DNA from 4 places in the Bacillus sp. 5RYD7K genome. Region 3 is predicted to be linked to each of the others. Evidence: riboswitches for the same ligand, from Rfam matches in the RefSeq annotation. Region 3 holds a riboswitch; each other region holds the start of a gene.
The links. A riboswitch is a leader RNA that binds a small molecule or an ion and turns the genes downstream of it on or off. The one in region 3 is predicted to bind thiamine pyrophosphate.
Positions count from the first base shown of each region.

Region 1: another riboswitch for thiamine pyrophosphate. It lies ahead of thiC (phosphomethylpyrimidine synthase ThiC); the one in region 3 lies ahead of tenA (thiaminase II).
Region 2: another riboswitch for thiamine pyrophosphate. It lies ahead of ACQE26_RS17125 (ECF transporter S component); the one in region 3 lies ahead of tenA (thiaminase II).
Region 4: another riboswitch for thiamine pyrophosphate. It lies ahead of ACQE26_RS16095 (acetylornithine deacetylase); the one in region 3 lies ahead of tenA (thiaminase II).

Region 1 covers NZ_CP191200.1:3,926,717-3,934,954, reverse strand. Annotated here, with positions in the region: tRNA gene ACQE26_RS19380 (tRNA-Met) at 1-59, shown strand, start outside; tRNA gene ACQE26_RS19375 (tRNA-Asp) at 66-142, shown strand; tRNA gene ACQE26_RS19370 (tRNA-Phe) at 155-230, shown strand; tRNA gene ACQE26_RS19365 (tRNA-Thr) at 234-306, shown strand; tRNA gene ACQE26_RS19360 (tRNA-Tyr) at 318-402, shown strand; tRNA gene ACQE26_RS19355 (tRNA-Trp) at 413-486, shown strand; tRNA gene ACQE26_RS19350 (tRNA-His) at 516-591, shown strand; tRNA gene ACQE26_RS19345 (tRNA-Gln) at 601-672, shown strand; tRNA gene ACQE26_RS19340 (tRNA-Gly) at 724-798, shown strand; tRNA gene ACQE26_RS19335 (tRNA-Cys) at 805-875, shown strand; tRNA gene ACQE26_RS19330 (tRNA-Leu) at 883-971, shown strand; tRNA gene ACQE26_RS19325 (tRNA-Leu) at 1,217-1,298, shown strand; partial or broken gene ACQE26_RS19320 (Na+/H+ antiporter NhaC family protein) at 1,396-1,565, shown strand; partial or broken gene ACQE26_RS19315 (Type 1 glutamine amidotransferase-like domain-containing protein) at 1,685-1,939, shown strand; TPP riboswitch at 1,989-2,099, shown strand; gene thiC (phosphomethylpyrimidine synthase ThiC) at 2,222-3,994, shown strand; gene ACQE26_RS19305 (FAD-binding oxidoreductase) at 4,038-5,393, opposite strand; gene ACQE26_RS19300 (FbpB family small basic protein) at 5,648-5,833, shown strand; gene ACQE26_RS19295 (ABC transporter substrate-binding protein) at 5,830-7,557, shown strand; gene ACQE26_RS19290 (ABC transporter permease) at 7,624-8,238, shown strand, end outside.
Region 2 covers NZ_CP191200.1:3,530,516-3,537,014, forward strand. Annotated here, with positions in the region: gene ACQE26_RS17120 (glycosyl hydrolase family 18 protein) at 1-1,137, opposite strand, end outside; TPP riboswitch at 1,286-1,399, shown strand; gene ACQE26_RS17125 (ECF transporter S component) at 1,581-2,180, shown strand; gene ACQE26_RS17130 (ABC transporter ATP-binding protein) at 2,167-3,804, shown strand; gene thiX (HMP/thiamine ABC transporter permease ThiX) at 3,779-4,540, shown strand; gene ACQE26_RS17140 (STAS domain-containing protein) at 4,586-5,419, opposite strand; gene isp (serine protease Isp) at 5,639-6,499, shown strand, end outside.
Region 3 covers NZ_CP191200.1:3,667,712-3,675,949, forward strand. Annotated here, with positions in the region: gene fabI (enoyl-ACP reductase FabI) at 4-780, opposite strand; gene thiD (bifunctional hydroxymethylpyrimidine kinase/phosphomethylpyrimidine kinase) at 910-1,722, opposite strand; gene ACQE26_RS17945 (thiazole biosynthesis adenylyltransferase ThiF) at 1,745-2,755, opposite strand; gene thiG (thiazole synthase) at 2,752-3,522, opposite strand; gene thiS (sulfur carrier protein ThiS) at 3,519-3,722, opposite strand; gene thiO (glycine oxidase ThiO) at 3,719-4,828, opposite strand; gene tenI (thiazole tautomerase TenI) at 4,821-5,429, opposite strand; gene tenA (thiaminase II) at 5,407-6,114, opposite strand; TPP riboswitch at 6,200-6,308, opposite strand; gene ACQE26_RS17975 (monovalent cation:proton antiporter family protein) at 6,361-8,205, opposite strand.
Region 4 covers NZ_CP191200.1:3,279,952-3,288,189, forward strand. Annotated here, with positions in the region: gene ACQE26_RS16065 (YlmH family RNA-binding protein) at 1-85, opposite strand, end outside; gene ACQE26_RS16070 (YggT family protein) at 147-425, opposite strand; gene sepF (cell division protein SepF) at 432-890, opposite strand; gene ACQE26_RS16080 (YggS family pyridoxal phosphate-dependent enzyme) at 887-1,579, opposite strand; gene pgeF (peptidoglycan editing factor PgeF) at 1,586-2,422, opposite strand; gene ACQE26_RS16090 (YlmC/YmxH family sporulation protein) at 2,575-2,826, opposite strand; gene ACQE26_RS16095 (acetylornithine deacetylase) at 2,887-4,167, opposite strand; TPP riboswitch at 4,240-4,348, opposite strand; gene ACQE26_RS16100 (ABC transporter ATP-binding protein) at 4,353-5,150, opposite strand; gene sigG (RNA polymerase sporulation sigma factor SigG) at 5,278-6,060, opposite strand; gene sigE (RNA polymerase sporulation sigma factor SigE) at 6,201-6,920, opposite strand; gene spoIIGA (sigma-E processing peptidase SpoIIGA) at 6,978-7,907, opposite strand; gene ACQE26_RS16120 (S8 family serine peptidase) at 8,123-8,238, opposite strand, start outside.

The DNA.
Region 1 (8,238 bases), 260 kb from region 3:
GGTAGCTCGTCGGGCTCATAACCCGAAGGTCGCAGGTTCAAATCCTGCCCCCGCAACCAAAAAATGGTCCGGTAGTTCAGTTGGTTAGAATGCCTGCCTGTCACGCAGGAGGTCGCGGGTTCGAGTCCCGTCCGGACCGCCATTTATATAAAAAGGCTCGGTAGCTCAGTTGGTAGAGCAACGGACTGAAAATCCGTGTGTCGGCGGTTCGATTCCGTCCCGAGCCACCATTTGCCGGCCTAGCTCAATTGGTAGAGCAACTGACTTGTAATCAGTAGGTTGGGGGTTCAAGTCCTCTGGCCGGCACTCTAAATGATGGAGGGGTAGCGAAGTGGCTAAACGCGGCGGACTGTAAATCCGCTCCCTCAGGGTTCGGCAGTTCGAATCTGCCCCCCTCCACCATTTTATAAATAGGGGCATAGTTTAACGGTAGAACAGAGGTCTCCAAAACCTCCGGTGTGGGTTCGATTCCTACTGCCCCTGCCACTATATTATTTATTCATCTTTAGATTATGGCGGTTGTGGCGAAGTGGTTAACGCACCAGATTGTGGCTCTGGCACTCGTGGGTTCGATTCCCATCAATCGCCCCATATTATCATTGGGCTATAGCCAAGCGGTAAGGCAACGGACTTTGACTCCGTCATGCGTTGGTTCGAATCCAGCTAGCCCAGTTGCATTTTTTTGAAATAACTGCATAAGATGTATTAAGTTCTTTACATGCTGCGGAAGTAGTTCAGTGGTAGAACACCACCTTGCCAAGGTGGGGGTCGCGGGTTCGAATCCCGTCTTCCGCTCCAAATTACGGCGGCATAGCCAAGTGGTAAGGCAGAGGTCTGCAAAACCTTTATCCCCGGTTCGAATCCGGGTGTCGCCTTTCTTTTGCCGGGGTGGTGGAATTGGCAGACACACAGGACTTAAAATCCTGCGGTAGGTGACTACCGTGCCGGTTCAAGTCCGGCCCTCGGCACCAATTTAACTTAGGACGCAACATGTTAAATTGGTCATCAATTTTTATATTACAAAACATATATGAGAGTGATTTGCATATTGCAGATCACTTTTTTTATATAATAAAAGCGTCAAGACTATGAATATAAGTTTCTTGCTTGTATCGGGTATACTGCATTACCATTAAAAAAACTTCACTAAAACCGTTGACACTTTATAAAATACATGTTATATTTATATACGTCGGTTGAACACGACGTATTACATGCCGGTGTGGCGGAATTGGCAGACGCGCACGACTCAAAATCGTGTTCCTTCTGGAGTGCCGGTTCGACCCCGGCCACCGGTATAAAAAGGCTTCTACATATGTAGAAGCCTTTTTTGTTGTATGAAAATATCCTCCAAGGCTTGTGAAAAATGATAAGCCTGCGGGCGGTTATATCTTACTCGGGGTAACGCTGGCGGTTCAGATCCCATACCAGTTTATTATTAGCGGTCGGGGCCGTGTTTGCCAGCGGAACATGTTGTGAAATATGCTCGTTCGAAGCTTGTTCCAGCACTTATTGCTGCGGGGATCTCTGTTATTTTATACGGTGTCTTTTCATTTTTCAGATAGCAATGCGAAAAATATTAAAAAGGCGGTATCCAAAACGGAATACCGCCTTTTTAATGAGCTGTTATACTTGAGAAAAAAGAGGTGATGACGTTGAAGCAGATTATTGCAATGGGCGGCGGGGGGTTTTCCATGGAAGCTTTTGTCCTCACTATGACGGAGAAGCGGAGCGCCGGCCGGTGTATCACCGTCTGATTTCAGAAAACAAACTTCAGGAGGGCTATGCCGCTGATGACGGCGCTGCGCTTCATTATAAAAACGGTCAGCTGTTCCGGTCTGTCTCTTCCCGGGAAACAGCAAAAGGTTACAGGGTTTTTGATACTGAAGAAGGCGTAAGGGAAACAGAGCTTCCAGTCACTCTGTTATCTGAATCTTGATAATATACTTTTTTTTCTATGCAAATTATGTTACGATGAAACCGAAATTAATAGTTACTGGGGGTGCCCGTCTGATCGGGCTGAGAGAGAAGCGGCGGCTTCTTAACCCTTTGGACCTGATCTGGTTCGTACCAGCGTGGGGAAGTAAAGGTTTTATTATTGTTGAGGAAAACAATAATAGTTTCTTTCTGACTGCAAAACCGGGTTCTCCAATGAATCCGGTTTTTTTGTGCTGGTGCTGAGCTTGGTTCTGTTATTCAAATGGATAAGGGAGAGATTTGTATGCAAAATCAATCAGTACAGCAAGCGAACATTTCTATTATGTCGAGTTTTTCAGGCAGTAAAAAGGTTTATGTAAAGGGTTCTTCGCCTGACATACGAGTGCCGATGCGGGAAATCAGCCTTAGTCCGACAACGGGGGCGTTCGGGGAAGAGGAGAACCCGCCGGTCCGTGTTTATGATACGAGCGGACCGTATACAGACCCGGATGTACAAATTCAAATTCATGAAGGTCTGAAGCCGCTCCGCACAAAGTGGATTACAAAGCGCGGCGATGTGGAGGAATATAACGGACGGACCGTGAAACCTGAGGACAACGGCTATAAAAAAGAGGGCCGTGCCGCCGAATATCCCGGTTTACAGCGGAAACCGCTGCGGGCCAAGGCAGGGAAAAATGTGACACAATTGCATTATGCGAGAAAAGGCATCATTACGCCGGAAATGGAGTTTATCGCAATTCGCGAGCATGTGTCTCCCGAATTTGTCAGAGACGAGGTAGCCAGCGGCCGGGCGATCATTCCGTCAAATATTAATCATCCTGAAAGTGAACCGATGATTATCGGCAGGAATTTTCATGTGAAAATCAATGCCAATATCGGCAACTCAGCTGTTACATCTTCTATTGAAGAAGAAGTTGAAAAAATGACGTGGGCGATTCGCTGGGGCGCCGATACGATGATGGACTTATCCACCGGGAAAGATATTCATACGACACGTGAATGGATCATCCGCAATTGCCCCGTACCTGTGGGGACGGTGCCGATTTACCAGGCGCTTGAAAAAGTAAACGGCATCGCTGAGGATTTAACGTGGGACATTTATCGAGACACATTGATTGAGCAGGCGGAGCAAGGCGTGGATTATTTCACCATCCATGCCGGCGTATTGCTTCGTTACGTCCCGTTAACGGCTAAACGCACGACGGGAATCGTATCCCGCGGCGGGGCGATTATGGCGCAATGGTGCCTGGCTCACCATCAGGAAAGCTTTCTGTACACGCACTTTGAAGAAATCTGTGAAATTATGAAGACGTATGATATTGCATTTTCTCTTGGAGATGGGCTGCGTCCCGGCTCGATTGCGGATGCTAATGATGAAGCGCAGTTTGCGGAATTGGAGACTCTCGGAGAATTGACGGAAATCGCGTGGAAGCACGATGTGCAAGTGATGATCGAAGGACCGGGTCATGTGCCGATGCATAAAATTAAAGAGAACATGGACAAACAGCTGGAAATTTGTAAAGAGGCGCCTTTTTATACACTCGGCCCATTAACGACTGATATCGCTCCGGGCTATGACCATATTACTTCGGCGATCGGCGCGGCGATGATCGGCTGGTACGGGACGGCGATGCTTTGTTATGTCACGCCGAAGGAGCATTTGGGCCTGCCGAATCGTAATGATGTAAGAGAGGGAGTCATTACGTATAAAATCGCGGCCCATGCGGCAGACCTTGCCAAAGGGCATCCGGGTGCTCAGATCCGGGATGACGCTCTATCTAAGGCGCGGTTTGAATTCCGGTGGCGCGATCAATTTCATTTGTCGCTTGATCCTGAAAGAGCAATGGAATATCACGATGAAACGCTGCCGGCTGAAGGCGCAAAAACGGCTCACTTCTGTTCGATGTGCGGCCCGAAGTTCTGCAGCATGAGAATTTCTCAGGATATTCGCGATTATGCGAAAGAAAACGGTCTGACTGAAGACGACGCCCTCAATGAAGGATTAAAAGAAAAAGCAAAAGAGTTTGTCGAGAAGGGAAGCCATTTATATCAATAAAAAAGAAAAGATGAGGATGGAGTGTGACCATCTTCATCTTTTTTTAGAAAAACGGTGACCGGCGAAACGGCGGAATGCTCTGCTCAAAGCGGAATACGTTTTCCGGGTCATACTTCGTTTTGACTTGGCGGAGGCGGTCGACATTTCCTCCGTAATATGTCCGCAGCCAGTTTCTGATGTCTATATCAGGCCAATTTACGTAATCCCCCATCGTTTCTCTTGAAAGAGACGTTCTCAGCTCTTCGATCCAGCGGACGTTTTGTCTTTCCTCTTCAGGAGATGTCCAGTTTGTTATATATTCCTGGGCAATGATTGCGTCGCGATAGTAGAATGCCGTTTGATCCGGAGCGATCCGTCCGGCCGCCCCGCCGAGAGATTGCTGCCAGACACTGGCGTTTTTATTCGGAGCGTGCTCCAAGTAGTATTTTAAAGCAGAAATTGCGCGTGTGGACAATGGTTTTTCAATAAAGGAGCCTGACCGCTTCATCTTTTGCGGCTCATTGCCTCCCGGGCTGTTAAAAAAGGCTGCCGCTCTGATAAACGGAACTGTCTTGACCATGCCGCTTGTCGGGTTTCCCGCTTTCATTAACGGAGCCAGCAGTTCTTTCAGCTCATTTTTTGTTCCGATAAATTGGCCGAGCGCTTCTATGCGGTTGACTTCTTTAGGCCAAAACTGAATGGATGAAGTAAGCCGGTTATCTGTAAATGGAGCCCAGCGCTGCCACATATTAAATACCTCTTCGAAATCATCCCAGCCCCAAGTGACAGAAAAAACAGTCACGTACGAGATCGGCACGGCTTTAAACACCATGGATGTGACAATGCCGAAGTTGCCGCCGCCTCCGCCCTGAGACGCCCAAAATAAATCAGGATGCTTTGAGCGGTTGACTGTTATCAATTCAGCACCCGCTTTTTCGTCTGCTGTGATCATCTCGAGTTGGAGGAGACGATCGCAAGTCAGGCCGGCAGCCCTTGTTAAATATCCGATTCCTCCTCCGAGCGCCAGCCCCGTGATTCCCACATTTGCAATGGTTCCCGCGGGAAGAGTCAAGCCGTACCGCCAGAGTGTCCGGTACACTTCTCCCAAATCGGCACCCGCTTCAATCGAGACCAGCCGCTTATCTTTATTCACTCTTATTTTCTTCATTTCACTGAGATCAATGACAAGCCCGTCATTTAACAGGGAAAAATTCTCGTAGCTGTGTCTTCCGCCTCTGATGCGGAAAGGCACGTTATTCTCACGCGCCCATCTCAGTGCATTGACGGCATCATGTTTGTTTTGGCAAAACACAATGATGTCCGGATATCTTTGCAGGCTTAAATTGATATTGGTTCTTGCTTCATTATAGTCGGGGTCATCTTTTCTGACGATGCGCCCGGTCAATGTTGTCTTTTCCACACTCTCACTCTCTTTCATCGGGATCTGTTATTTCTTCTAACATATGCGGAAAAATAAGAGAGTGTATGAGGAAAACCCCCGGAATGAAACGATATTTTAAATTATAGTTGACAGGTAGGGATTGTATGAATTAACATAGTCAGTACATATTTCCAAACGTTGGCTGATCGGATCACCGAAGGCTCTTATCTTGTAAACAGATAAGGGCCTTTTTTTGCGTGAAAGCCATTGGATGAAAAGCGGAGGGATGAAAAGTGGCGTTAAAAAAGGCATCACATGTGCGCAAAAAAAGTAAAAAGCGAAAAAAGTACAGAAAACACACATTGAATTTCGAATTGCTTGTGGAGAAAAACAAACGGGAGATTATGAGAAATGAGGAACAGATGGAGCAGATTTATATAAAGATAGATGAAAAGCATGCGGGGGTTCGATCAAAATGAAGGGGAACACTTTGAGGATGAAAACAACGGGCATCATACTCGCGCTGTCGGTATCATTCATGTTATCAGGGTGCGCGTTAGGGAGTGCCGGAGAAGAACCGTCTTCTGCGGCGGATAAAAAACAGGAAACGCGTATCGCCCATGTCAAAACAAAGAAATTTAAAGCTTCTCATCCGGAGGCGCTTCCCGTTAAATCGAAAGCCAGAACGGACACTTTTGTTGCGGGGATTTCCGCGCCGGGGGGAGTGTTTCTGCCGTACTTTTATGAAAACGGCTGGGATGGAAATGCGACAGATCCTATTTTTGAACCGTTAGTCAAGCTGGATAAAACGGGTAAGCCCGCACCGGCACTTGCTGAAAGCTGGACTATTTCCAAAGATCAGCTTACCTACACGTTCCGCTTAAGAAAAAATCTCGTTTTCAGTGATGGTTCGCCGCTCACCGCAAAGGATGCCGCATTCACTTTAACACTGCTGCATGATCCCGCTTACGCAGGCTATGAAGATATCACCACGGCCTATATTAAAGGCGGCAAGGCTTATAAAGAAGGAAAAGCAAAGACGATAGAGGGCATTCGCGTCCTTGATGACAGAACCATTAAAATCACGACTGAGAAAGTCAGTGCGAAGTCGCTGCTTCTTTTAGGCGGGCAGGTGCTGTCGGAAGCTTACTACGGAAAGAATTATCGGTTCGGCAAACTGGACTATTTAAAAGAGCTTTATGCCAAACCGCTCGGAGCGGGGCCTTATCAATTTACAGAATACCTCCCGGGACAGGAAATACGCTATCAGGCTAATAAACACTATTATTCCGGAAAACCGAAAACAGAAAAGCTGATTTATAAAATTATTGATCCGTCAACTTCTCTTCAGCTGTTTGAAACGGGTGATCTTGATTACGCTTCATTTTCTCCTGATGATGATACGGTTGAGCATTTAAAAAGCCTCGGTTTTGCGAATATAAGCGTCTCGGTCGTGAATGATTACGGGCTTGTGTACGTGAATCATAAGCGTCCGCCTTTTCAGGATAAGAAAGTGTCTCAAGCGCTTATTTACGGCCTGGACCGTCAGAAAATCGTCGATGTCCGCTTTAAACATTACGGAGAAGTCGCTAATGTGCCGGTGTCTCCGGTTTCGTGGGCTTATGATGACAAAGGAGTCAATCCGTACACGTTTAATCCGGAAAAAGCCAAGAAGCTTCTTGATGAAGCAGGCTGGAAAACGGGGAAAGACGGCGTGCGTGAAAAAAACGGCAAAAAGCTTGAAATCAGCTATTACACGTCTAAAGCGGATGATGATTTCATCCCGATCGCGAAAGAAAATTACGCGGACATCGGAATCTCATTAAAACCGGAAGTGATGGATTTTAATACAGAGGTAGCGAAAATAAATGATAAACAGTACGATCTTGCCGCCGTTTCCACCTCGCAGATTCTTGATCCGAATGACACGGTGGAAAAGCTTGCTTCCGGCCATCCCAATAATGTGACGGGGTATTCCAATCCGAAAGCGGACCGGCTGATCGAGAAAGGAGCCGGCACGCTTGATATCAGCAAAAGAAAAGAGATTTATCACCAGCTGTACCGGGAGCTCGGGGAAAACCCGCCTTACATTCTGATTCATTACCGTCAGAGCGCAAGGGCGGTCAGCGGAAAAATAAAAGGGCTTGAGTCTGACAATTATTCGGGAATCAGTTCGAGTCTCTCAAACGTGTCAATTCAGTAGAACAATGGCGCAAAATACCCGGTATCCAGGGTATTTTGCCCTTTCAGCGGAAGGGAGAGGCTTTTTGTGAAACGGTATGCCGCAGAACGGTTCATTCAAATGCTTGTGATCTTATTCGGTACGTCCTTTATTATTTTTTTCTTATTCGCGATGCTGCCGGGCGATTACATTGATTCCAATGTCAACCTGACCCCGGAGAGGGCGAAGGAGCTAAAAGCGCTTTACGGCCTGGATCAGCCGATTTGGCAGCGTTATGTGACGTGGCTCGGCAATGTGCTCAGCGGAGATTTGGGATTCTCTTTGAAGTATCAGGAAAACGTCCTGTCACTGCTTCAGAAATATGTCTGGAATTCGTTTTTTGTCGCGTTTTTGGCTTTGCTTGTCACATGGTCTGCCGCGATGATAACGGGTGTCATATCCGCTGTCAGGAAATACTCATGGTTTGACGGGATCGTAACATTTTTTGTGATTGCTTCCATGGCGTTCCCGTCTTTTTTTATCAGCCTTCTGTTTATAAAATGGTTTGGAGTGGATTTGAAAATATTGCCCGTCGGAGGGATGGTTGATACCGGAAGCACGAGTTCTGGTTTTTCGTACGTGCTTGAAGCTGCCAGACATATGATTCTTCCGGTTGTGATTTTATCTATGCTCGGCATCGGCTCACTGACAAGATATTTCCGC
Region 2 (6,499 bases), 140 kb from region 3:
GCTCCGCACATCCTCGAACCATACTTCATGCGTTCTTCCATTTTCATCCGTATACCGGAAGTAAGGGGAACGATCCCTCTGAGAGTAGCGGATCACTGATTGATATTTCATGGCGGTTTCCATGGCGCGCTGATTGGAGATCGCCGATCCGATCGTCCCGGGGCGGTACGGAATCACCCAATCATATCCGTACAGCGGTACACCGAGAATCACCTTTCTTCTCGGCACTCTGCTGATGGCAAAATTGATGGTTTCTCTGACCTCCGTCAAAGGCGCTACGGGTCCCGGCTCACTGCCGGCGTGGTGCCAGTCGTACGCCATGATGAACATATAATCGACGACGGCTCCGATTCCGCCGTAATCATATCCCCTCAGCCACGGCACCGCTTCATTTGTTTTCGCCGGAACCGATATCGTTAGCGCGAGCTGGTGCTCTGAGAGCCGGGTTTTTAACTGCCGGAGAAATCCTGTAAACAGGTCCCGGTCGGCTTCCCTGATCCGTTCAAAATCAATATTTACACCGCCGTATCCCTTTCTTACGGTCAGGTAGACGATATTAGTGACGAGGTTCGTTCTCGCCGTCGGGTTCTGCAGGACTTGATGGGCTAATTCCGGGCTGAACCCTCCTTCTGTCAGATTCGTGATAACCGCAAGCGGCCGCACTCTGTTTTGCCATGTGGTTTCTATCGCGGTTCTGTCGTTTAAATCATTCATGATATCTCCGTTTGGGCCAAAATGATATTCAAACAAAGAAATCGCCGATGAATAGGGTGCAAAATCATTAATGAGCTCTCTGTCCGCTTCAGGTGTCCGAATGACGTAAAATTGCAGGGTTCCCGCCAAATAGTTGGAGATATCCGGAATTCTCACTTTTAAACCCGGCCGCAGCCGGTTCGGCGGAATATCCGGGTTTGCCTGCATCAGCTGCATCTGCGGCACATAAGTCTTACTTGCGATAACGGCATACGTATCATTCGGCTGAACCGTATATTCATTAAGAGGGATTAAAAGCGCCTGCCCCGGAACGATATTCGTTTCCTCAAGCCCGTTGACGCTTCTGATGCTGTCAACAGGGTATCCGTACTTTCTGCTGATGGAAAATAACGAGTCGCCAGACTGCACTGTATGAACAAACATAGATGTCCTCCGTTTCCTTTTGATCAAAAGGGCTCTTCTTATCTTTATGAATGATCTTCCGGTCCGATTCCAAACTCTGTTTAGAGAAAGGCTGTTTACAAATCAGATATGATCAACTATGATGATGTCATCATAAAAAACTGTATAGGAAAAGCACTAGGGGTGCTGTTATCGGCTGAGATAAAACATGCGGCAGGCGTGTTTTGATCCCTTATAACCCGATCTGGATAATACCAGCGTGGGGAAGTGCAGATTGACCGGAGCGCAGGGTTTTTTCCATGCGTTTTCGTTCTGCTGCTGCATATTCCCTCGGATATGCAGTTTTTTATTTTTCATTAAAAAACGGGGGAGGACACTGCAATATGAAACTTACGATCAATCGTCTTTCGTAAAATCAACTCTTTCATACATACGACTATCCGATAAGAAAGCAGGAGATCACAATGAAAAATTGGAAAATGAGAGAAATTGTCGTCATGTCCGTCATCAGTGTTGTATTCGCTGTCGTTTATTTATTATCAACTCATGCAAGCAATATAGCGGCAGGGTTTTTCGGCCGGATGAGCTACGAACCGATTTACGGTATTTGGTTTATCGTCTCGGTGATTGCCGCCTACATTATTCAAAAACCGGGAGCGGCGCTTGTTTCTGAAATCATCGCCGCGTTTGTAGAGTGTTTACTCGGAAATCCGTCAGGGCCGATGGTGATTCTGATCGGCATCGCGCAGGGAATCGGTGCAGAAGCGGTCTTTTTTGCGACACGCTGGCGGGTGTATACCCTGCCCGTGCTCCTTTTATCCGGTATGGGGTCTTCTGTTGCGAGCTTCATTTATGACTTGTTCATTTCCGGATACTCTGTTTTGAATCCGGGTTTATTAGTTGTCATGCTTCTCATCCGCCTGGTCTCAGGTGCGCTTCTTGCCGGCCTTCTCGGCAAAGCAATCAGTGATGCGCTGGCTTACACAGGGGTGCTGAACGGCATGGCGCTCGGAAAAGAATTCAAGAAGAAAAAGAAACAGGTGAACCAAGATGCAGGCATCTGAACCCCTTCTATCGGTCCGCCGTCTTACCTTTTCTTATGAGCAGGATGAGAAGCCTGTTTTTCAAGACGTGTCATTTCAGCTCCGCAAAGGAGAACGGGTTTTATTGCTCGGGCCGAGCGGATGCGGTAAAAGCTCGCTCGCACTTTGTTTAAACGGTCTGTATCCGGAAGCCTGCGATGCAGTTCAAACGGGAACCGTTTCCTTATACGGAACACATCTTTCGGACCTGTCAGAACCCGCCGCCCGATCCATCGGCGTCGTGTTTCAAGATCCGGATCAGCAGTTTTGCATGCTGACGGTTGAAGATGAAATAGCCTTCGGTCTGGAAAATTTGCAATATACAAAAGAAGAGATGGACTCAATTATTGAGGACGTTTTGGAAAAATTAGAAATCACTCATCTGAAAACACGGACGATCGCCTCGCTGTCAGGCGGTTCAAAACAAAAGGTCGCGCTCGCTTGTATCATTGCGATGGAACCGGAACTCATTATTTTAGACGAACCGACGGCACAGCTTGATCCATATTCCGTGCGGGAATTGGTGCGGCTGATCAAAGAACTGCAGGCCGAAAAAGGCTTCGGACTTCTCGTTATCGAGCATCAGCTTGATCATTGGGCGCCATGGATAGACAGGACGATTGTCCTTGACGGAACGGGTCAGAAGGTGATGGACGGAGAGACCGACGCGATCTTTGAAACAAAACTTGAAGAGCTGACGCAGCTCGGCATTCCGATTCCGCGGGTGATCTCATTGCAGAAGCACGTCAGCATCCCTTTTACATTGTGCAAGGAAAGACTGTTTCAAGAACCTGTACCGCCCTTTCCCGGCCCCCGGCCCGCCGCGCTTTCGGCAGAGGACGCGCTGAGTGTTCACGGGCTGTCATTCACAAGAGGAACGGACACCATTTTTCAAGACGTGAGCTTTTCCGTAAAAAAAGGGTCAATCACCGCGATTGCCGGCCCTAACGGAACCGGAAAATCCACGCTCCTGTCCGCCGCGGCCAAGCTCATCCGCCCTGTGAGCGGAGACATCAAAATAGACGGCAGACCGGTAGATTCCTATTCGGAAAAAGAGCTTCGGCGCCTGATGGGGTATGTTTTCCAAAATCCTGAACACCAGTTTGTCACAGATTCCGTCATTCAAGAGCTCTTGTTCGGCTTTGAAAACGGTCAAGCCGCAAAGGAGAAAGCTCTTCAGCTCTTAACCCGGTTCGGCCTGAGACGCTATGCCTCACAGCATCCGTTCTCTTTAAGCCAAGGACAAAAGCGCAGGCTCAGCGTCGCGACGATGCTTATGCATCAGGTGAAAGTTTTGCTGCTTGATGAACCGACTTTCGGGCAGGACGCAAAAACGGCGCGTGAGTGCATGCTGATGCTTCAGGAGATCCAAAAGGAAGGAACGGCTGTTTTAATGGTGACACATAATATGGAGCTCGTCTCAGATTATGCCGATTCGATCCTTGTGCTCTGCGGCACGAAGCTGGTGTACCGCGGAACGCCGGACTCATTGTTTTCCGATCATATCGGAATCGCGGAGCGGGCGCATTTAGCTTTGCCGCTGCGGTATGAATGGATGAAACACGACAGGAGGCGGAGAAATGAACCTGCGGCTGGAGGCTGTTAACCCGTCAATTAAGGCGGCGGCTGTTTTGTTATGCGTCATTATGCTGTCGTTTATTTATAACCCGTACACGCCTGCTTTGTTTTATATTATCATTGCCGGAGGCGTCCTCTTGGCGGGACGTGTGCCGCTGAAAAAATGGCTGCTGTTTACGGTTCCATTTGTCATTCTTGCCTTCGGATCTTTATGGACAGCCGCCGTATTCGGACACGTCCCGACAACCGAAAGCAATCTGTTGTTTAAGCTCGGACCGATTGCCGTCAACAGTGATAATGCGACGCTCGGGATTTCTATCGCGTTTCGTATTTTATGTTTTTCCGCTTTGTCGATGATGTTTCTTTTCACAACCGATCCGATTCTGTTTATGCTCAGTCTGATTCAGCAATGTAAGCTCCCGCCGAAGCTTGCTTACGGCGTGATCGCCGGGTTCCGGTTTCTTCCTCTTCTGAAAGATGAAATCCTGATTATCAGACAGGCGCACAGAATCAGAGGCGCGGCATCTGATTCCGGGCTGAAAGGAAAGCTCTTTGCCTTCAGGCGCTTTACCATCCCGCTTTTGGCAGGCGCCATCAGAAAGGCGGAACGCACAGCGATCGCAATGGAATCTAAAGGCTTTACAGGGAGCCGAAACCGCACGTTTTACAGAACGGTTACTGTGCGCCGCGCCGACTGGTTCTTTTTCATGCTCGTGCTCCTTTTATTCGGCGCAAGCTGTCTCATTTCACTGTTGTTTGTATAAAAACAGGCCGCCGGAGTGATTCGGCAGCCTGTTTTTATATGTATGTTACTGATGATAATTGAGAGCCTGGGCGAGGTTGGATTTAATCGTAATATCCGAGAAATTAATGCCGAGCTGTACGGCGGTTTGGGCAATTTCCGGCCTGATCCCGGATAAAGTGGACGAAACGCCGATCAGGTTCAGCGCCTCAATTAATTTAAAAATCTGGTGCGCCACCATTGTATCGACAACCACTACGCCCGACAAGTCGATTAACAGATGCTCAATCAGCCGGTTTGCACATGTACTCAGCGTATTTTCAAGAATGTATTTGGCGCGTTCCGTGTCAATATTGCCGACAAGCGGCAGAAGCCCCGTCCGATTGCTCAGCGTAATAACCGGCGAGCTTAATTCTAAAATCATTTCTCTTTGCGCATTCAGCTGCATTTTCGAATTATATTCGGCGTGATCGACAAATGTGTAAATCGTAAAATCAAATACTTGAACGATTAAATTCTCCCATCTCTTCCTTTCTCCCTCGGCAAACGAAGATTCATGTTTATCGGCAAACGCATCATAATAACTGATGTACAGTCTCCGGTTTCTCATGAATTCACGAACCACATACTGGACCGGGGTATCCAGATGCTTCTGGTCTTTCGCAAGCTCAATCACCCATCGCTCGAACTCTTCTAAAAATTCTTTTTCCGGCATGATATACATTTTATTAATATACCGGTAAAATTCTTTATCTTGCTCCATCAGCTCTTCTATGATGACGGGATTTGTCAAAGAGTAAATCGAATTCGGATCCGAATCTTCCATCGTTTCAATCCATTCTTTCGCAATTTGATCCACCCGTTCGGAAAAATAGTCGTACAATGCTTCATTTATCTTCATACCTCTTCTCCTTTCCCATTTCCAATTATAGCGTCAGCTGATGCCGAATCAAAATAAAAGCCGTTGAACCATCCAATTATTTGAAATTATTTAGTGCAATAGATTGCGCCTTTTTTATCAAAATGCTTCAAATGACTCTTCCCGAACGGCATAATCTGCCATAAAATAGTAGCAACACCCTTGAATCCACTCGCAAGCATAAAAAAGGAGGGCTTTTTTATGAATGGTGAAATGCGGTTGATTCCTTATGTCACGGATGAGCAGATCATGGATGTGAACGAGCTTCCTGAGGGTATTAAAGTGATTAAGGCGCCAGAATTGTGGGCAAAAGGGTTTAAAGGAAAGGATATTAAAATCGCGGTGCTTGATACAGGCTGCGACATTAATCATCCTGATTTGAAAGACCGGGTTATCGGCGGAAAAAACTTCACCGATGATGACGAAGGCAAAGAAGACGCGATTTCCGATTACAACGGCCACGGGACACATGTTTCCGGAACGATTGCCGCCAATGATTCAAACGGCGGAATTTCAGGTGTTGCGCCGGAAGCGAGCCTTTTAATCGTTAAAGTTCTCGGCGGTCAAAACGGCAGCGGCAAATACGAATGGATTATTAACGGCATCAACTACGCCGTTGAACAAAAGGCGGACATTATTTCCATGTCACTCGGCGGGCCGAACGATGTGCCTGAACTGAAAGAAGCCGTCACAAATGCGGTAAAAAGCGGTGTACTGGTCGTTTGCGCAGCAGGAAATGAAGGTGACGGAGACGAGCGGACAGAAGAACTGTCGTATCCGGCCGCTTACAACGAAGTGATCGCCGTCGGATCAGTCTCAATCGCCCGTAAATCGTCAGAATTTTCAAACGCAAATAAAGAAATTGACCTCGTGGCGCCCGGAGAAAACATTCTCTCCACCCTTCCCAACCATAAATACGGGAAGCTGACGGGCACTTCAATGGCCGCCCCGCACGTGAGCGGAGCGCTGGCCTTAATAAAAGGGCTTGAACAGGACTCGTTTCAGCGGACGCTTTCTGAAGCCGAAATTTATGCCCAGCTTGTGCGGCGGACTCTTCCTTTG
Region 3 (8,238 bases):
CAATTAACGTGCGGTAATATGGAAACCGGAATCAACGTGAAGATTTTCGCCCGTGATGCCTCTTGACAGATCACTGAACAAGAATGCGGCCGTGTCACCCACTTCTTCAGGTGTTGTCGTGCGGCGCAGCGGCGCGCGCTCTTCGATTTCTTTCAGGATAGAATTGAAATCACTGATTCCTTTTGCAGAAAGCGTACGGATCGGTCCTGCTGAAATGCTGTTGACGCGGATGTTTTCTTTTCCTAAGTCAGCCGCTAAATATCTGACACTTGCATCAAGAGACGCTTTTGCAACACCCATTACGTTATAGTTTGAAACGACGCGCTCGCCGCCGAGGTAAGTGAGTGTGACGATGCTGCCGCCTTCAGTCATGATCGGACGAGCCGCTTTTGCGACCGCTGTCAGAGAGTAAGAACTGATGTTATGCGCAAGCAGGAATCCCTCACGGTTCGTATTTAAATATTCACCGACAAGCTCCTCTTTGTTTGCAAACGCGATGCAGTGCGCAATGCCGTGAATCACGCCGACCTGCTCTTTAATGCTCGCAAAGCAAGTTTCGATCTCAGCGTCATTTGTCACATCACACGGAAGGATGAGAGAATCATTTCTTTCTAATGTAGCCGCAAGGTCATGAACTGATTTTTCCAATCGCTCCCCTGCGTAAGTAAAAATGAGGCGCGCTCCGGCTTCGTGAAGCGAGCGGGCGATTCCCCAGGCGATACTGCGTTTATTGGCAACGCCCATCACAACGATGTTGCGGCCTTCTAGTGAGAAATTCATATGTATAAAGCCTCCTGTAATCGTCTTAAAGACATAATTTAGTACCTGATCATAATTTTTATCATATCATAACCTTGTCCAGATTGAAAGCATGGGAAAAAGACCGCCGGGTGTTGAAGCGGTCTCTTTTTATCTCGTCTGCAGACTGTTTCTTTTATAGGCAAAATGATTTGTCGGCCCGTGTCCCGCTCCGATGCTGAGCGTATGTTCCACGGCTTCACGCACAAAGTTGGCGGCTGTCTCAAAAGCGGCTTGAATATGTTTTCCTTTTGCGGTTTCCGCCGTCAGCGCAGCCGCAAATGTACAGCCCGTTCCGTGGGTATGTTTCGTGTCAATATAGGCGTGACTGATTCCGGTAAAAGATGAACCGTCAAATAATAAATCAACGATTTTTCCCTGTTCAGGCTGATGTCCGCCCTTTATGATGACGTTCTTTGCGCCAAGCTGGCAAAGGCGTTCGGCCGCTTTTTTCCGGTCTTCAAACGTACGGATTTCCATTCCGGTCAATGCCTCAGCTTCCGGAACATTCGGCGTAATCGCATAACTGCGCGGAATTAACAGCTCTTTTAACGCGGCCTGTGCTTCCTCACGCAGCAGGGATGCGCCTCCTTTGGCAATCATGACGGGATCGGTGATGAGATGCTCCAGTCTGTACTGATCCATTTTTTCCGCAATTTCCGCAATCATCTCCGCGCTCCACAGCATTCCCGTTTTTATCGCATCAGGCCGCAGATCTTCCGCCACCGCGTCGATCTGGCTGCCGAGCGCTTCCCGGGTGAGCGGGTAGATGCCGTGAACACCCAATGTATTCTGGGCGGTTACCGCTGTAATGGCTGACATCCCGAAGACGCCGAGCTCCTGAAAAGTTTTCAGGTCCGCCTGTATACCGGCCCCTCCTCCTGAATCTGACCCGGCAATCGTCAATGCTTTGCAAATGCTCATGCTGTTTTTCTCTCCTTTCGCATTATCCGATCCATTTATGATAAAAAGATTTCGCTCTGCTGATGTCGCTTGTGCCGTGAATGAATGCTCTGCCGTCACGAAACAGAACCATCTTGAAACTGTCTGTGCGGAAAGAAATTAAATACGGATTGGCCGAAACGTCAAGCCCGGCCCGTCTGAGCTGTCCCGAAAGCCTTTGCAGGTCAAACGGCTCTGAGATTCCCGTTCTGATCTGTACCGTGTTTCTCCCGCACAGAACAGCCGCTTTTGACTGATTCTCGTAAGATAAAAACGGAAAATCGTTTGTGCCGCAGCTCGGGCAATCAGCTTTCTTGAGACGGGCAACGTTTATTTCGGACCGTTCATTTTTCCACAAATCAAACGAACGGAGAACATGCTCAACAGGTCCGCCCGTTAACAGCTTCAGCGCGTCTGCAGTCTGAAAAACAGCCGTCTGTAATACAGCCGGACTGATAATTCCCGCCGTATCACATGTCATACCGCCTAAAGGCAATGTCTCAAGCAGACAGTGAAGGCACGGCGTGACCCCGGGAATGACGGTAAAGGAGAGTCCGTAGCTGCCGACACAGGCGCCGTACAGAAAAGAAACTCCTTTCTGTACAGCCGCATCGTTCACAATCAGCCTCGTTTCAAAGTTGTCAGTCGCGTCAATGATAAGAGATGCGTCACAAATCAGTCCGGGTGCGTTTTCCGCAGTGACATCCATGACAAATCCCTTCACATCTACATCGCTGTTTATGGATGTAAGCCGCTTTTCAGCTGCCGCGGCTTTCGGCATTTCCTGTCTGACGTCATCTTCGGTATAAAGCTGCTGGCGCTGGAGATTACTCCACTCCACATAATCTCTGTCAGCGATCGTTACCTTCCCGACCCCTGCTCTGACAAGCATCTCCGCATTTGCCGCGCCAAGCGCACCCGCGCCGATAATCACGGCATGAGACGACCGGAGCTTCTCCTGTCCGGAGGGACCGATCGGCTGATACAGCTCCTGTCTGGAATATCTGTCCGTCATACCGGAAGACCGTCCCGCGGACTGCTTGCAGTTCCGTAATCTTTCACCGGAATCCGCCCGGCTTCATAAGAAAGGCGGCCCGCTTCTACGGCAAGCTTCATCGCCCGGGCCATTTTGACCGGATCATCAGCGCCTGACACGGCGGTATTTAATAACACGCCGTCCGCTCCCAGCTCCATCGCGCAGGCAGCGTCTTTTGAAGAACCAATGCCGGCATCGACAATGACCGGAACTTTCGCCTGTTCAATGATGAAGGACAGATTCAGCGGATTTAAAATTCCCTGGCCTGAACCGATCGGTGAAGCGCCCGGCATAATAGCATGGACTCCGAGCTCCTCAAGACGCCTTGCGAGCACGACATCATCTGACGTATACGGAAGAACGATAAATCCCTCTTCAAGCAGCTGCTCTGATGCTTTCAGCGTTTCAACCGGATCAGGCAAAAGTGACCGGCTGCATCCGATGACTTCCACTTTTATCATGTCACAAAGCCCTGAAGCTTTAGCAAGCCTGGCGATTCTGACCGCCTCTTCAGCCGTTGCGGCACCGGCCGTATTCGGCAGAAGCGTGTACTTAGACAAATCAAGCTGTTCGAGAAAGTTTGGCTGAGACTGTTCAAAGATATTCATCCGCCGCACCGCAAAGGTTAAAATATCTGATTCCGAGACAGCCACCGCCTCTTTCTGAATCTCAAAACTCGGATATTTTCCCGTGCCTAACAGCAATCTTGACTGAAACTGTTTTCCGCCTATTGTTAACATCCTCATCCGCCTCCTACAAAATGGACAATTTCGATGACATCGCGATCACACAAACTTGTGTTTTCATAATTCTTTTTTTCGATGATTTCTTTATTTCTTTCTACAACTACGATTCTTTGATCAAGCTGATACGATTCAAGCAAATCCTGAACCGTCCCCTCTTTTCGATTCCAATCAATTTGTTTTCCGTTCAGCTGAAGGATCATATTTGAACAGCCTCCTTGCGATCAATTCGAAACGCTTCTTCCCATTCATGTTTAACCTGTCTTCCCAGGATCATATCCCGCACCATTTCAGCCGTTGCCGGAGCTAGCAAGATGCCGTTTCGAAAATGGCCGGCGGCGAATATGATGCCGCTGTTATCAGGATGCCGCCCGATAAACGGCTTTCCGTCTTTTGTTCCCGGCCTGAGCCCCGCCCAAAACCGGTCTATTTTCATATGTTCAATGGCGGGCAGCATGGTTTTCGCTTTCGCAATGATAGCCTCAATCCCGCCGACGTCAGGCGTGTCGCTCCAGTCGCCCCGTTTCATCGTGGCGCCGATGACAAGCCGCCCGCTTTTTCTCGGAACGACATAACTTTGATTATGGTAAAGGGTTTTGGTCAGCGGGATTTCGTCATTCCACACAGAGAGGCATTCTCCTTTCACAGGGAAAAAAGGCTGTCCCAAGCCAAGCTGGCTGAAAAACCGGCCGCTCCATACACCGCTTGCAACTGCGACTTTGTCAGCATAAACATCCCCGCCGGACGTTGTGATGCAGTATTCCCCGTTCATCCGTTTTACGGAAGTGACTTGTGTATGCTCATATATGTCAGCGCCATAACGCCGCGCCCCTTTTGCATACGCTTTGCAAACATAGTAAGGTTCGACATGGACATCGTCTTTTATAAAATATGCGCCGAGAATGTCCTTTGAAGCGTAAGACTCTTTTTCAAGAACCTCTTCTGCTGAGAGCCAAGTGACGGAAGGTAAATCATCCATCTTCCGTAAACGGGTCATGTCTTCTTCTGTATACGCCAATTTAAGCATTCCGCCGTTATGGCGCCTGATGTTAATGCCGCTGGCTTCCTCAAGCTCTTGCCCTGCCGCATCATACAGCCTTTGGCTGTGCATAGCAAAATCAAAAAACGCATCACGGTTTTCACATTCCGCATGAGCGCCAAGCATTCCCGCCGCAGCGCTTGTCGTTTTTCGGCCGATTGCTCCGTCTTCAAACAAGACAACGTTCTGCTGCATCTTCGCCAGCTCATAAGAAATGGCGCATCCGATAATTCCGCCCCCGATAACCGCCGTATCATAGTGCTTATTCATCATCAGCCCCCCTCACCGCGCGTGCATACCGTTTTGCCGCCTCCTCAGGGTTTTCAGCTGAGAAAATGCCCGACATAACGGCAATTCCGTCCGGTTTCGCCTGCTTTGTGAGCCCGATCGTCTGCAGTGTCATTCCGCCGATTGCAATGACGGGGATGGAAAGCGTACGTGTGATATCTGAAAGCAGGCCGATGCCTCTTGCCTCAAGTCCTTGTTTACATTCCGTTTCAAACACATGGCCGAACACCACGTAATCCGCATCTTCTTTTTCAGCTTGGACGGCTTCTTGCAGTGAATGAACCGAACGTCCGATATGGAGATGGGGAAATCTGCTCCGCACCTGCTTTACGGAAAAGCTGCTGGACGGAAGCTGAACACGTTGTATATTGGCAAAAAGCGCGATATCTGCCCGATCATTGATGATCAATTTGTCCTTATCCGCACCGCCTTTTTTCAACAGTGACAAAAGCTGCATGATCTCTCCCGCTGTTTTGCCCCGCTCACGGATATGGATAAAGCTCACTTCGCGCTGAATCGATAGAATATCCTCGGCCAGCTCGGCAACGGGTTTGCGATTATCAGTTACGGCGTGCAGCTCCAAAGGACTCCACCTCTTTTCCGCCCTTCTCCGACCAGCCTTCTTTTTGATAAGCCATTCCCCAAAATTGATATTCATAATAGCTTGAAATCACAAAATTCTCTTTCATTTTCGCGCGGATTTCCTCTGTGCTGTTTTCAGCAATCTCGTCAAAACGGCTGATCTGTTCTTCGACCTGCTGTCTGAACCAGTCTCCGCCGTATGTACTGATCCATTTTTCGTAAATCGGATGTTCCGGTTTGCATTCCTTTAAGCGTTCGCCAACTTCATAATAAAGCCAATAGCAGGGCAGAAGCGCGGCTAAAATTTCTCCAAAACGGCCGCTCATCACCGATCTGTACATATGAGACGTATAAGAATAGGCTGTCGGTGCCGGCTTAAATGCCGCACGCTCTTCTTCTGTAATCCCTAAAAGCTCCGTAAATTCGCGGTGCAGCGCCATTTCCGCTTCATATGTGCCCTGAGCGTGGCCCGCCATCCTTCCCGTCGTAAACAAGTCTTCGGCATATGCGGCTGCAAACGCCTGAACTTTTGCAAAATGCGTCAAGTAGTAGGAATCTTGCAGCACATAATAACTGAAACGATCTAACGGCAGGCTTCCGTCACCGATCCCTGTTACAAACGGATGAACAAAGCTTCCGTCCCACCATTCGGCTGCCGCCAGTCTGCATTCTTCAGAAAATGTCATAAAGTTTTCCCCCCTGATAAAATAAAAAAACCACTTTCCCGCATCGGAAAAGTGGTTTGGAATTTATCTGGATAAAAGGAACCCAAAAAATACCGCTCCACTTCCCTACGCAGGTCTGAACCTGTTCAAGTTATGAGGGTCTAAAAGTCTCACTTTTATCTCAGCCCTTATGAAGGACACCCCTAGTGGTCATACGATTATCATTTACTTGTTATGCCTTCTATCTTATCACGAAATGCAATTTGGTCAAGCTTCAAGGATTTTTCTCAGCTCCGACACGTAGTTGCGCGAGCCCGTAACGATGAGACGGTCTCCTGTTTTCAGCCTCGTGTCCCCGTGCGGAACGATGCTGTCCACACCTCTGAAAATCCGGACGAAAATCACATCGCCCATCAGCGGAAATTCGCGCAGAATAATGCCGTCATACGCTGTGTTTTCCAGATTGATCTGATAAAGCGAAGACTCTTCATTCGTCAGAAGGTTCATCACGCCCGGCGCCTCAATTAATGCGCGCAAGAGCGTCTTTGTAGACAGAAGGATAGAAAAAATACTGATGCCCTCTTCCTTCAGTTTTGTTTCATGTTCAACCGAGCCGACGCTTGCGATGATACGCTCAGTCCCTTTCTCTTTCGCCATTAAGGCGATTTCAGCGTTCACATCTTCATTTCCCGTCGCCACGACAAGAATATCCGTTTTAAAAATACCGTGCGACTCAAGCGTGCCGGGCTCGTAATCAGAAATCGTTTCAACAGAAAAAACGGATTCCGCAAGCTTTTCCCCGGCATTTTCCTGATACACATGGACGACCCGCACATCATATTCCTCATCAGGCAGCTCCAGCGTCACCGGAAGCGTCATTTGGTTGGCGCCGATAAATGTAATGCGCTTTTTTTCCTGCGGCGCACTTTGCCGCTTGAATAATTTTTTAAAGCCGATCGGTGAGATGATGCTGGCGATAACCGCAACCAAAGTCAGCGCGCCGGACATATTGGCGCTGATAATGTGAAGCCTTTCTCCGATCGTAGCCGCCGCGATAACAAGCGACAGCGTAGAAGTCAGCAAAAACCCCGAAGCAAACACGGTTCTTTTGTCATACCATTTCTTTAAATAAAACACCGGGAACATTTTGCTGATAAACAGCGCCAGCAGAAGCAGCGGAATCATCGTCAATGTTTTCGGATCTTGGAAAAGCGTCCATATGTCCAGCTTTACCCCGACCATGACGAAAAAGATCGGAATTAAAAACCCGTAGCCGAATGAATCCAGCTGCTCCACCATTTCTTTATTCGGCGACAGAAGCGATACCAAAACGCCTGCTAAAAATGCACCGAGAATATTTTCCGCCCCGAGAGATTCCGATAAAGCGACAAGCACGATAATCAGTGTAAAAATGGCTCGCGTGCCGATCTGGACGGTGCCTTTAGACATCGACTGCACAAATGAGCGGTGTTTAAAGATCCTGCCGAAGAAATACAGCACCACACCCGCGGCAAAGAGAATCAAAAGAAGCCACATATTTCCGCTGTCTTCCCCGTAAAGAGAAGAAAAGAAAGCGAGCAGAATCATCGTAGCCAAGTCCGCAATAACGGCGACAAGCAGAATAATCTGGCCGATATTTGAATTCATGATCCGTTCTTCCTTTAAAGTCGGAACGACCACACCGAGTGATATTGTCGAAATAATAAGCGTCATTAAAAATGCGTTTTGAATAAAACCGGCTAATACAAAGGCATAGGACAGCAGCAATGATAAAATAAAGATGCCGAAAAATATGATCAGTGCGGCAGAAAACGTATTGGGTGCTTCCTTGCCGTTCGGAAGGAATTGTTTTTTCTTCCCTTTCTCAAATGACGAAAAGTCAATTTCCAATCCGCTTAAAAACATTAAAAAGATAAAGCCGAGAACAGACAGCGTCTCCAGCCACGTGTCTCCCTGAACGACGAGATTCAGGCCGCTTTTTCCGATAATAAGCCCCATGATGATTTCCGCGACGACGACCGGAATGCTGAGCTTAAACCGATGTAAAAGGAGCGGCGTCAAAAAAGCGACGATCAGAACGACGACTAAAGAAGCGACTGATGTGTGTTCCATTTGTAAATACCTCCTTAAAACAAGGGTTATAAA
Region 4 (8,238 bases), 390 kb from region 3:
GGTCCAGGACAATCTCTTTCCATTCAAGCGCCTGGTCGATAAAAGGCCGCTCGTCGTGTCTGAAGTGCTGGTAAATATCGCTCATGTTCTTTCCTTTCTATGTAAAGAGGCTTGGCTGGTGCCAAGCCCGTATCAAACTGTCGCATTCAAGTATACATTGCGATCATGCGGTATAGGCCCCAAAGTCCCGTCGTGGCAAACCGAAGCACGATAATCGCTACAATCGGGGATATATCCAGCATGGCAATGGGCGGAATGATCCTTCTGAACGGCTCTAAATACGGTTCGCAAATCGATGCGAGAAACCGTCCGACCGCCGTTTCTCTCGTACTCGGCACCCATGACATAAAGATGTAGATAATCAGGGCAAACGAGTAGATGTAAATTAAATAACTCAGAACGGAAAAAATTTGATAAAGAATCATCCTGCTTTACCACCTCTGATGTTCGTCTTCATTTATAAGCTCCGAAATCGTGCCGGAAACATCGACATTATCAGGCGTGCACAGAAAAATATCCGAACCGATTCTTTGAATGTCGCCGCCGATGGCATAGACGGTTCCGCTTAAAAAGTCGACGATTCTTTTCGCCTGATCATGCTGGATGCGCTGAAGATTGACGACAACCGCCCGCCTGTTCTTTAAATGATCGGCGATTTCCTGCGCTTCCGCATATACACGCGGTTCACTCAACACCACTTTAGAGGATTTCTGAACACTTTGCAAGCTTACTACGTTCTGTTTGCCCGCAGGCTTCTGAGCGTAGGCACTCTGTTTATCTTTTTGCTGTTCATGCTCTTCCGGACGATCCTGCTCCGTTTCAATGTATTCGTATTCGTACTCCTCCTCATCCATTGAGAAAAAGTTTTTCAGTTTATTTTTCATGCTCATTTGTTTACACCCCCCGTTTCATTTCCGACTAATGAAGAGCCGATTCTGATAAAAGTAGCGCCCTCTTCAACAGCGATTTCATAATCATTTGACATGCCCATTGACAGTTCCCGGCACGGTGCGTTTGTCTGGTTCAGCTTTTGCACCTGGTCCCTCAGATCACGCAATTGCCGGAAACAGGCTCTGATTGTTTCTGTATCGTCTGTCAGGGGAGCCATCGTCATCAGGCCCTCTACAGAAATGTTTCTAAACTCAGAAAGCTCTCTGATAAAGGGGATGACCTCCTCTGTTTTCAAACCGTGCTTAGACGGCTCAAGCGAAGTATTCACCTGCACAAAACAGCGAACCGCATGCTGCGCCCGTTTTTCAATTTCTTTAGCCAATGACAGTCTGTCTAAGGAATGTATATAAGATACACGGTCAACGACGGCCTTCACCTTTCTGGACTGAAGACTGCCGATAAAGTGCCACACGGGGCTGCCTTTGATGACATCCTGCTTACGGATAAGCTCGGCATCCCGGTTTTCTCCCAGACTTGTAATACCGGCATCCACGGCCTCTTGAGCCCTTTCGGCTGATACGTATTTTGTAACCGCGATGACGGTTACATCTTCGGGGCTTCGGCCCGATCTGTTACATGCTTCGTTTATTCTTTCGTTTATATGTCGTAATTGATCAGCAACACGCAAGATAACTTATGCCTCCTTCATTCCGATAAAGGACATCATGCGTCCCGTTTTTCCTTTGTCGCGGCGATGTGAAAAGAATAGTTCACGCTCTTGTTCGGTGCATAAACCGCTGACTGAAATGTTTTCTTCCGGAATGCCGCAATGTATCAGAAGAAGGCGGTTGACCTCTTTTAAATCAAGCTGATACCGGCCTTTTTCCGTTTCGCGTATGGCGGATTCTGCGGAAAACGGCAGCGCCCGGACTTCATTGATGACGCGGTCGTCGACGGTATAGCTGTCCGCGCTGATGGACGGACCGATGACGGCCTGAATATCTGTTAAGCGGGAACCTTCTTCGTTTACCCAGCGTTCCGTCATGATGCGCCCGATTTGTCTGACCGTCCCCTTCCATCCGGCATGGGCAGCGCCGATTATGGATTTCACCGGGTCATAAAAATACAAAGGCACACAGTCTGCAAAACACAGGCCCAAAAAAAGATCCGTATCTTTCGTATAGAGCCCGTCAGTCCCGCGGAATGCGGAGGAATAGTCTCTCGCCCCTTTTCCTTTATCTCCCGCTGTCACGCATCGGACGCGGTTTTCATGTGTCTGATCGGCGAATACCCAGGAATCCAGATCAGTACCGCATAAGGACGCTATGATTTCACGGTTTTTCACAACATCATGAGCTTCGTCCCGGACGTGCAATCCGGTATTTAATGACTCATACGGAGGATTGCTGACACCGCCGTTTTTCGTTGTGAATCCGGCGATGACCTTTGTGTTATGCTGATTCACACAGTTCCAGTCTTCTATCATGAGTGCCGAGGGGGTGGTAAAACTAAACGGGTGATATGTATTCATGAAGATCCAACCTTTCGACAAACATTAAAAAGCGAATTTCCCACTCATTTTAACACAATTTTAAGCATACGTTTAGCGGCTGATTGAAAAATGAAATAAATAAATGTGCCGGAAACATTGAGATTTCCGGCTTTTTACAAGTAAAGGGAGGATTATGCTCCCCCCTTTGGTTCGTTTACACGCACTAAGATGACATCTTCCCCAATTTTAACTATATTTCGCCAAGGAATGATCATTTCCTCTTCTTTTCCGAAAAAACCGAGAACTTTTCCGCTGCCGCCTAAAATAATCGCCTGAATTTTTCCCGTTGTCACGTTAATATCAATATCACCGATGCTTCCGAGTTTTTTTCCGTTCGACACGTTTACTACATCTTTTATTTGAAATTCAGATATGCTGATCATTTGTATCACGCCCTTTGCCCGTTCTTTTTCCTATTATATGAGCGGCCGGGCTGAACCTTGTCACATCGGGCAATCTTTTTTGCGGCTGCACCAGGTGTGGATAAATCTCAGCATGATTTTCGTATAGTCCATCAGCTCATCGACGGACACTTCTTCGTTTACGGAATGGGCGTTTTTTAAATCGCCGGGTCCGTATATGACGCTTGGAATCCCGGCATGATAAAGCCATCCTCCGTCTGTTACGGTTTGGGAAACATCGATGACGGGCTCCTGTTGTTTGACGGCTGAGTGCGATTCCGCCAGAACAGAAACGGCCGGATGGTTCGGGTCGATTTCCAGCGCCGGGAACACCTCTCCTCTGTCTTCAATCATGGAAGACCCGCCCCATTTGAACACCGGCCTGTTTTCCCTGAGCCACAGATCACCGTCAGAGACACGATTGATATAGTCTTCGATTTCTGCCACAGCTTGTTCGTGCGTTTCGTTCGGGTAAAAGTGGACGGTAATCCATAATCGGCATTCATCGGCGACAAACGCTGCGTGCCTTCCCCCTTCAATAACGGCGGGGTTGATCGTATTGGTGCCTGGTGAAAAGCCGGGATAGCTTTTCGTTACCGCCCAGTGGCGTTCCAGCTCTCCCAAGGCAGTGATGATTTTCGCCATTTTTTCGATTGCGCTCGCTCCGAATGTGCCTCCGCCCGCATGAATCATATTGCGCCTCATGCCGTCATGAAATGTTTGTTTGCTTTTCAATTCTATCCAGCCGGTGATGACTCCGCCCTGCCCTTGAATATGCAGGCTGCTCGTATCCGCGACAACCGCAAAATCCGCGTGATAGCCGCGTTTGCAGCATTCCAGCGTCCCCGCCTCGCCGACTTCTTCTCCGATCACAGACTGTACAATGAGGTCGCCCGGAAGCTCAATGCCGGCATCATGGATCAGCTTCAGAGAAAAAAGAACACACGCCAATCCGCCTTTCATATCAGCGGCGCCTCTTCCGATCAGCATGCCGGCTTTAACGAGCGGCTGAAACGGGTCAGAGTCCCAGTCTTCATCCCTGACTTCGGCTACGTCAATGTGTCCGTTTAAAATCAGGCTTTGATGCCCGCTTGAATCTGTCCCTTTTAAAACACCGACTACGTTCGGATCTTCCGGATACACATCCCACATATCGACCGAGCAGCCCATTTCTTTTAAAAATCCGGCCACCCACTTCTGAGCATCTGCTGTATTTCTTGCAGGCGGAGCCGGTGTCGGAAAGGCGATCAACCTTTCAGCAATATGTATTAAATCGCCCCGCCGTTTATCCGCCTGCTGCAGCAGCATGTCAAGCTGGTTCATTGAACATCTCTCCTTTTGCTGTATTAAAAAACCCGTTTCATCCAATGAAACGGGTAAAAACGGACTTTCCTCCGCTTTTTTTCACCGCTTCCCTCCGCCGGCATGATCCGGATCAGGTCCGTTAAGGGTTGAGACTAACATCTCTCTCAGCTGCATGTCAGCAGCACCCCCAGGGTGAATTGATTTTATTTGACGGATGATGCCGCTTTTGCACACGTTAAAAATGGACGGCCGTTGTTCCATAAGACATTGACAGGCATATCGAAAAACGCTGTAAGCCGCTCGTCAGAAAGCATGTCCTTGATTTTCCCGGCAGCGAACACCTCGCCTTGTTTTAAAAGCAGCGCCTGATCAAATACCGGCAGAATTTCTTCAGCATGATGAGTGACATAAAGGATGGACGGCGCATTTTCTTTTTCAGCGATCGACGTTATCGTATCCAGCAGCTGCTCTCTTGCCATAAAATCGAGACCCGTCACGGGCTCATCCAAAATCAGCAGTTCCGGATCAGCCATAAGCGCCCGCGCAATCAGCGCTCTTTGCCTTTCCCCCTGAGATAACGTTTCATACCGTCTGTCCGCGAAACTGATGGCGCCTAAATCCTTCAGAAGACCGATCGCTTTTTCCCTCACTTGTTCACTCGGCGTTTCGTAAAGCCCGATTGAAGCGTACGCGCCGCTGAGGGCGATTTCAAAAGCAGAATCCGCGGCATATAATTTGTGCTGAAGACCCGCTGAAACAAGACCGATTTTTTTTCTGAGCCTGTCACCGAGCTCTGTTTTGCCGAATTGATGGCCGAGCACCTGCATCTCTCCTGAAGTGGGAAAGTAATAAGAACATAACATATTCAGCAAGGCTGTTTTTCCGGCTCCGTTCAGTCCGAACAGCACCCAATTTTCGTTTTTCTCAACGCGCCAGTTGATATCTTTCAAAATCCATTGGCCGTTTCTTTTTAATGACACATTGTCCAGCTGTAAAATCATTGCAGTTCCCCCGTTTATTTGTTTCAATTTTCTTAAAACTTTTACACATTAGAATACATCACTTTTTCGCAAACGTAAACCGGCGCACGAAAAAAGCCTTTAAAACAATGTTTAAAGGCTTTCTCCGTTATTGATGGATATTCTTATTCATTTGTTTAATGGCTGCCTTTTCAAGCCTTGAGACCTGAGCTTGGGATATGCCGATTTCTTCTGCGACTTCCATTTGGGTTTTCCCCTGGAAAAAGCGTTTTCGCAAAATCATTTTTTCCCGTTCGTTCAGTCTTCTCATGCCTTCTTTCAGAGCGAGCTCCTCAATCCATTGTGTATCCTTATTGCGCTCATCGCTGATCTGGTCCATCACGTAAATCGGATCGCCGCCGTCATTATAAATCGGCTCAAACAGTGATACCGGATCTTGGATGGCGTCAAGGGCAAACACAATTTCTTCATGGGGCACTTCAAGAACTTTGGCGATTTCCTCTGCTGTCGGCTCCCTGCTTGTCTCACTGATTAACCGCTCCCTTACTTGAAGCGCTTTATATGCGATATCGCGAAGCGACCTCGAGACGCGGATCGGATTGTTATCCCGCAAATATCTGCGGATTTCTCCGATAATCATCGGTACAGCGTATGTTGAAAACTTAACATTATGGCTTAGGTCAAAATTATCAATGGATTTCATTAGTCCGATGCAGCCGACCTGAAATAAGTCATCAACATACTCTCCTCTGTTGTTAAACCTCTGAATGACGCTTAAGACAAGGCGCAGGTTGCCGTTTACAAGCTTTTCCCTCGCTGAATCATCGCCCTCATCCTGCAATTGCTTAAACAGCTTTCTCATCTCTTCATTCTTGAGTACCGGTAATTTGGAGGTATCCACCCCGCAAATTTCGACTTTATTTCTTGACACGTTTTTCCCTCCCACTAGGAGCTGCTGTACAACGTTAAGTATCTCCTCGGGTGGGAAAAATATGCACCGCCATTTTACAGAAATAAACATCCGGCACCGGCAATCCTTGCAGCAGTAAGGACTGTCAGATGGAAAAAATTTTACACCATTTTGTTAAACTCTTTTCTCAGTCTTTTAATAATCCGCTTTTCGAGCCGGGAGATATAAGATTGTGAAATCCCCATCATGTCGGCTACATCTTTTTGTGTTTTTTCTTCTTCACCGACAAGCCCGAATCGCAGTTCCATGATCTGCTTTTCTCTATCATTTAATTGCTCAAGCGCTTTTTTCAAAAGTTTTTTATCCACATTGGCTTCAATGTCTTTTGTAATAATATCATCATCTGTGCCGAGCACATCCGAAAGCAGCAGTTCGTTTCCGTCCCAATCAATGTTCAGCGGTTCATCAAAGGACACCTCTGAACGGATTTTATTGTTTCGGCGCAAGTACATTAAAATTTCGTTTTCAATACATCGTGACGCGTAGGTTGCGAGTTTGATTTTCTTTTCCGGATTAAACGTGTTTACCGCTTTGATTAAACCGATTGTGCCGATGCTGATTAAGTCCTCGATATTGATGCCGGTGTTTTCGAATTTGCGGGCAATGTAAACGACAAGGCGTAAGTTTCTCTCAATCAGGATGGCCCGCGCCGCCTGATCCCCGCTCGGCAGCTTTAATAAGAGCACCTGCTCCTCTTCTTTAGACAAAGGCGGCGGCAGCGCTTCGCTCCCTCCTATGTAATATACTTCATCACTTTTCAGTCCGAGTTTCATCAGCCATTTATACCATAAATAAGTCAGACGCAGCTTAAGTTTTTTCATCTTCCTCCCCCTTCTAAATACAATGCGTTTTGAGTATGATGAATAACAGACTTTTCGTCAGGATACATGCTTCACAGCCTTCCCGGTCAGCATCTTCGGGTGAACGATTCCGTCAAATTCACCATCCGCTGATAATGGTTTCGCGCTGATGCCGATCAGGCATTTTTCACATGCGATCATCTCGTCTTTCGTTATAATCGTGACGTAATCCGGCTTTAAACAGAGTAAAAATTGATTGTCCTGACCGACGCCCCTGTATGGAATCAGCCTCAGCTTATCCGCATGACGGAACGAATCATCAAGCTGCTCTATCACTTCAAGCGGACTGGCAGATTTGATGATGTCCGTTTCCTTTTCACTGAGAATCGGAGCGAATTTGTCAATGTGAAGGATCATGACCGGCGTTTTTGTCAGCGGATCATAAAGCTGATTCCCGGAATCCACCAGGCCTTTTGCGCGGATTGTCTGCCCGCTGAATTCTGCCTGAACCATGACAAGTTCATCGTACTGAATGGACTTCGTCTCGATGTCTTCGATTCTCTTTTTCGAAAAAAACCATACGGCCGGAAATCCGATGACAACAAATATCCAGCTGATCGGGTCGCCGAAGCCGGTCTGGCTCGTGACCATAGCGCCGTGTTCTACAATTGATTCTGTCTGCAGCAGGGAATGTACGCCGATCATTCCCCCGCCGACGAGAAAGGTCGCGAAATAAAAGGCGAACAAATTTTGAAAAAAGTACCGAAATCGTTTAAAGCCAAAAGCCGTAAGCACGATGACAACTGAAAATGCCATTTTTCCCGCCGGATGCTCCACAAAGGGAGAAACAGGCGTAAACATCAGAAGCACAATGGCTGATCCGATGCAACCGCCGGCGGCCACTCTTCTTTTTTTCACCTGGCGTTTTAAAATAAAGGCGGTTAATAAAAGCAAAAGAGAATCAAAACAAAAGTTCAACAGCCAAATGACATCCAGATAGATTTTCACATCTGACCCCTTTCCTCTTTTGTCTTACATATCTGTTTCTCTCTCTTGTTTCATAAGTATAAAGCAAGCTCTGTGGGAAAGTCTGTCAATTAATGTTGAGGGGAAAGTACAATTTTTAAGGGATAACCGTTTTATTTGTCGAGGGTCGAAGAGATTGATTTCCTATTGACCATCTCAGCCAAAAAAGCGCTGCCGTGTCCCGGCAGCGCTCTGTTTTACTCATTGATATAAAGTTTTCCTTTTGCTGTCTGTCTCGTTTCATTTCCATAATCATCTCTTGCAATAACATCAATTTTTGCTCCGCTTGCTTTGATGGAAGAAGTCGCCGTCC